Regions from separate parts of the Bradyrhizobium sp. R2.2-H genome, predicted to be linked through region 1. Evidence: predicted binding sites of a transcription regulator. Region 1 holds the regulator's gene; the other holds the start of a gene.
The links. The regulator LexA, encoded in region 1, represses DNA repair genes until DNA is damaged. The targets are predictions, from matches to a motif close to TGTTCNNNNTGTGTTCNG.

Region 1 (3,034 bases):
GCCGAAGACGGCCGTGGCCCGCAACCGGGACGCAACGCCATCGGAGACGGACTTGCAGGCGGACGATTGAGGAGCGATGCGGGGAAGGTCGATCCGACGGGATTTCGCAGGACGCAAACCATACCATCTCGCCGGCCTCGGCCGGCGATGGCATTTCATTCCAGGCCCACGACCATCGGCCGGGGGCGACGACGTCAGCCGATCGGCAGGCGCGTGATCGTGGACCGCGTGTCGGCGACGGTCTGCGGCTTGTGCTCGCGTTCGCCAACCGGCTGGGTCACCGGCAGCTGCAGCACGGTCGCGCGCTGGCCTTCGACGAGCTGTGTCACCAGCACGTATTTTCCGTCGGGGAATTCGATCGCGTCATGATGGCGGTCGGGAATGTGCGGGTCGATCTTGCCGAACTTGCCGACGCGGGAGTTCACGGTGCGCGTCCAGATCCAGCGATTGTCGTAACGGACGTTGTCGGCGAAAGCGAGCTCCGTTCCCGGCAGCAAGCAGACAGCGACGGAGAGATCGGCTTCGGAGGCGAAGCCGCGCGTCGAGGTGCCACGGAAGGTTGTCGTGACGATCGTCTCGCCGACTTCGGCGGGGCGCGTCGCGACAGCATGCAGGCTGTAGTCACACATTGGGTGCTCCTCATGCGAAGATAGCAACCCGCACCTCTTTTGGAGGCGCAGGCCTCTATCAGGGTGGAAGCACGCAACGCTCTGCTTCGTTGTAGGCAAATCTGCGGCTGGGCGCCGCATGCCACGATCACATTATCTTTCCCGGATTCGATAGGAACAAAACCGACACCTGTGTATTCGGAAGGCGCGTGTCAGCGCCTCGCGGGCGCCGACGCTCGCTCGCTTGCCGAATGGCGGTGCGATTGTATGGCAACGGCTTACGTCGCCGATGCTGCGATCGGCGCCGCAATATCGTCCATGAAACGATCTGGCGCATCACATGTCCTCGCACTCTCAGGCTGCGAAGCGATGCTGCGTCGTGCGGCGTGTCGAGGCGTGACGGCGAAAGAGGGTGCCGGACAGTCTGAGCAGAACCGGAAAAACCATCCAGCCGAAGCGGACAGTGATCCGCTCCGATAGATATCGAACGTCCGCTCAGTACTTGCGGTAAAGCCCGATCAGCTTGCCCTGAATCTTCACGCGGTTCGGCGGAAGAATGCGGACCTCGTAGGCGGCATTGGCGGGCTCGAGCGCGATAGAGGCGCCGCGGCGGCGGAAGCGCTTGAGCGTGGCCTCCTCGTCGTCGATCAGCGCCACCACGATGTCGCCGGTATCGGCACTCTCGTTGCGCTGGATCAGCGCCATGTCGCCGTCGAGGATGCCGGCCTCGACCATCGAATCGCCGCGTACTTCGAGCGCGTAGTGCTCGCCCGAGCCGAGCATGTCGGGCGGCACGCTGATGGTGTGGCTGCGCGTCTGCAACGCCTCGATCGGCGTGCCGGCCGCGATGCGGCCCATCACGGGCACCGCGACGGGACGCTCGCCCTCGTCCACAGGCGGGCTGGAGGTCGCGCGCACCTTGCCGAGATTGCCTTCGATGACGCTCGGCGTGAAGCCGCGGCGACTGCCGGCGGCGGCCTGCAGCTCGGGCAGCTTGATCACCTCGATGGCGCGGGCGCGGTTGGGCAGGCGGCGGATGAAGCCGCGCTCCTCGAGCGCAGTGATCAGGCGGTGGATGCCTGACTTCGAGCGCAGGTCGAGCGCATCCTTCATCTCGTCGAAGGACGGCGGCACGCCGCTTTCCTTCAGACGTTCGCTGATGAATCGCAGAAGCTCGTATTGTTTGCGCGTCAACATCTCGACCAAAATCCCCCGGTTGATGTCGTTCAAGTCCGAGACGAGAAAGTCAGCGATAAGCCGCTACATCCTCGAAACAAATCATGAACGGACACTATATGTTCGATATGTGTTCCGCAACTGCTTAATTTACGGTGAATAGAGCGAAGCTCGCGCGATGCGTGTGGCCATGCAGCTCAGGCGGGCAGGCGCAGCACCTCGCAAGGCGTGCCGGCCTCGGCCCTCGGCGCGAACGGTGCGCGCACTAGAAGTACCTCTGCCGCAGCGAGATTCGCAAGCAGAGAGGAGTCCTGATGGCTGACGGGAAGAGCGACGAGCGTGCCGTCGTCATGCTGTTCCAGGCGCGCACGCAGATAATCCTCGCGCTGGTCATTGGCACTGAGATCGCGGCCCAGCACGGCGCGCTCGCGGCGATGATGAATCACTGATCGGCCCGACAGGGCGCGAATCAACGGCACCATGAACAGGAAGGCGCATACGTAGGACGACACGGGATTGCCGGGCAGGCCGATCACGCGCATTGCGCCGAGCCGTCCGTGCATCATCGGCTTGCCCGGCCGAATCGCGATCTTCCAGAACGACATCGAGATGCCTTCGTCCTTGAGCGCCTGCTGGACCAGATCGTGGTCGCCGACCGAGGCACCACCGGTCGTGATCAGGATGTCGGCGCCGCTCTCCCGGGCGAGACGGATGCCGGCGGAAGTGGCCTCCAGCGTATCCGCGGCGACGCCGAGGTCGATGGTCTCGGCGCCCTCGCTGCGGGCGAGCGCGTGCAGGGCATAGCCATTGGAATAGACGATCTGGCCGTGTCCGGGCGTGGTGCCGGGCATCACCAGCTCGTCGCCGGTGGCGAGGATTGCGACCCTCGGACGGCGGCGGACGGCGAGATGCGGGTGATTCATCCCGGCAGCCAGCGCGAGATCGCGCTCGGTGAGACGGCTTCCCTTGCGGAGCAGCACGTCTCCCTCGCGGAAGTCGACACCGGCGGGGCGGATGTGCCGCCCGGGAATCGCGGCTTCCTTGATCGTGACGAGCTTGCCTTCCGCGACAGTGTCCTCCTGGATCACGACCGCATCGGCGCCGTCGGGAACGACGCCGCCGGTGAAGATCCGCACGGCTTCGCCGGGGCCGACCCTTCCCGCGAACGGGCGACCGGCCGCGACCTCGCCGACCACCGCGAGCCTGGAATTGACCGTTGCCGCATCGGCCGCCCGCACGGCATAGCCGTC
Region 2 (3,034 bases), on a different contig from region 1:
CGTCGACCTGGGTCGCCATCGAATAGGCGATGATCCCGCCGGTGTCGTTACCCTTGAACGGCGGCACCGGAAGAATGTCGGCCCGCGCCGACTGGCTCGCCATCATACCCAGGGCAAGAAGGCCAGCGGCCGCAATGATTCGCATTCCCGTCACTCCAATTGGCTGGCGCCAGTCTACGGTGCCGGGATGGAAGTGAAAAGAACAGAAGCCCGGTTGGCCGCGACGTTCCGGTCAACTCCTCGCCAAGTGTTGCCGCGCTGCACTTGACCTGCCCCGGCCTTCGCGGCACCGTCTGAGCTTCGCAAGACCTGAGCTGTCTGGATTGACCATGCGCGCCCCCTCCCCGAAATCGCTTCGCTTTGCTGCTCTGCTCGGCCTCATGTTCGGGGCGCTGTCGCTCGGCGAGGCCAGGGCCGCCAATCCGCTCGAGCTGAATTTCTGGCTGAGCGGACCGCGCTACGACGGCGCCGTCGTCGATTGCGACAAGGCCCTGCCGACGATCGCCACCCAGTTCTGGGAAAAAGAGAGCTCGTTCTGGAATTCCTCGTTGAAGATCACCAGCTTCTCCGCCGTTCGCGAGGTCGCGTTCCGACCCTGGCAGTCCGACAACATTCCGCGCCGCTTTTGCACCGGCGAGGCCCTGCTCAATGACGGCAAGGTGCGCAAGGTGCACTTCTCGATCATGGAGGATGGCGGCTTCGCCGGCTATGGCGATGGCGTCGAATGGTGCGTGGTCGGGCTCGATCGCAACTGGGCCTACAATCCGGCCTGCCGCTCCGCCAAGCCCTGATCCGAAGAGCGTCTGATTCGGGCTGATCAACCGGCGGACGACAGCCGACTCGAATTTTGTTCTTGAAATGTTCTCTTTGCCTGCTAGGCTGCACGCACAGTCTAGTTGAGGGGCGTTGCCATGTTTCATCCCAGATTGCGTTCGTTGTCCCGTCTGATGATCTCGCTGACCCTCGCCGCCGGGCTGGCAACGCTCGCCGGCGGCGCGAAGGCCCAGGACAAGCGGCAGAACGCACCGGGCGAGTTCGACTTCTACGTGCTCGCGCTGTCGTGGTCGCCCTCGTTCTGCGAAGAGGCGGCCGAGCGCGGCGGTCGCTCCCAGATCCAATGTGGCGGACGGCCCTACGCCTTCGTCGTGCATGGGCTGTGGCCGCAATATGAGAACGGCTTCCCGGAATATTGCAAGCGTCCGGCGCCGCGGCTGAACCGCAACATCGTGTCCTCGATGCTCGATTTGATGCCGGCGCCGGGCCTGATCTTCAACGAATGGGACAAGCATGGCACCTGCTCCGGGCTCGAGGGCCGCAGCTATTTCGAGACGATCCGGAAAGCGCGCGCCGCGATCAAGATCCCGGCCGACTATCTCGATCTGTCGCAGGCCAAGACCGTGGCGCCGGCGGAGGTCGAGGAGGCCTTCATCAAGGCCAATCCGGGCCTCAGCACTGCCAGCATCTCGGTCACCTGCAACCGGACACGGCTGTCCGAGGTCCGCATCTGCCTCAGCAAGGACCTGCAATTCCGCGCCTGCGACGAGATCGAGCGCCGCGCCTGCCGCCGCGACCAGGTGACGATGCCGCCGATCAGGGGCGGGTAGGATTGGTTCGCCGTCATGCCGGGGCGCGCGGAGCGTGAACCCAGAATCCATCTCTCGGCGTTACCGGTAGCAAAAATGGATTCCGGGTTCGGTGCTGGCGCACCGCCCCGGAATGACGGCCGTTACTTTCATCGCGCGATGTCGTAACTGTCCGCCATGAACTACCGACACGCCTTCCACGCCGGCAGCTTCGCCGACGTCATCAAGCACATCGTGCTGGCGCGCATCCTCACTTATCTGCAGGACAAGCCGGCGGCGTTCCGCGTCATCGACACCCATGCCGGCGCCGGCCTCTACGATCTCGACAGCGACGAGGCACGCCGCGGCGGCGAATGGCTGACCGGCATTGCGCGGCTGCTGCAGGCGCGCCTGTCGAACGAGACCGCGGCGCTGACCAAGCCCTATCTCGACATCGTCCGCGCCTTCAATCCGAAGGGTGAGCTCAAGGCCTATCCGGGCTCGCCGCTGATCGCGCGCGGCCTGCTCAGGCCGCAGGACCGGCTCGTCGCATGCGAGCTCGAACCGAAGGCGCGGAAAGCGCTGATCGACGTGCTGCGCCGCGACGAGCAGGCCCGCGTGGTCGATCTCGACGGCTGGGTGGCACTGCCGGCCTTCGTGCCGCCGAAGGAGCGGCGCGGCCTCGTGCTGATCGATCCGCCCTTCGAGGCCAAGGACGAGTTCGAGCGGCTGGGCGAAGCCTTCTCGGCGGCTTTCGCGAAATGGCCAACCGGTATCTATGTAATTTGGTACCCGGCCAAGAACAGGCGCGCCACCGACGCGCTGGCCCAGACGGTCGCGCGGCTCGCAGCTGCAGCAAAGCCCCCCGGGAAATGCCTGCGCCTCGAATTCAGCGTCGCGCCGCAGGCCGACGGCGCCGCCCTCACCTCCACCGGGCTCTTGATCGTAAATCCGCCCTATACGCTGCACGGCGAGCTCAAGACCATCCTGCCTGAACTGGAAATGCCGCTCGGCCAAGGCGGAGCTGCCAGATTCCGATTGGAGGTGCCCAAGCCTTAAAGCCAAGCCGTAACACTCCGGCATTCTTGGGAAAAATATGCAGGACCCGTAGTCAATCTGCAACGAACCGTATTATGCTGTTTTCGTGACTGGCTTTACGTTCCGCTTCCGCGAATGGTTGCGGCGGAGTGAAGGCCTAAGAAAGATCCGGCCGGACCGATGAGGTCCGTCCAAGGATGGCCAGCTCCCGGGCTCCGTAAGGCCCGGTCATGTCGTGACGTGAGTCTGCGTCGCGGCGGAGGAGCAATGAGGGGGAGTTTCCCGATGGCCATGACGGGAACGGTCAAGTTCTTCAACGGCGAGCGCGGCTACGGCTTCATCAAGCCTGACGACGGCGGTCGCGATGTCTTCGTTCACATTACCGCTGTGGAGCGGGCGGGACTGAAGGACCTTGCCGAAGGACAGCGTATCAC

Region 2: EDE08_RS12260 (ribonuclease T2 family protein) is a predicted target of LexA. The motif match lies at 849-866, and genes of this name have one in related genera.

Annotation. Positions count from the first base shown of each region.
Region 1 is NZ_SMBR01000002.1:619,027-622,060, forward strand. Features, by position in the region: gene EDE08_RS07005 (ComEC/Rec2 family competence protein) at 1-70, shown strand, start outside; gene EDE08_RS38240 (hypothetical protein) at 195-629, opposite strand; gene lexA (transcriptional repressor LexA) at 1,104-1,805, opposite strand; gene EDE08_RS07020 (molybdopterin molybdotransferase MoeA) at 1,982-3,034, opposite strand, start outside.
Region 2 is NZ_SMBR01000004.1:273,754-276,787, forward strand. Features, by position in the region: gene EDE08_RS12250 (hypothetical protein) at 1-145, opposite strand, end outside; gene EDE08_RS12255 (hypothetical protein) at 330-791, shown strand; gene EDE08_RS12260 (ribonuclease T2 family protein) at 912-1,604, shown strand; gene EDE08_RS12265 (23S rRNA (adenine(2030)-N(6))-methyltransferase RlmJ) at 1,761-2,621, shown strand; gene EDE08_RS12270 (cold-shock protein) at 2,886-3,034, shown strand, end outside.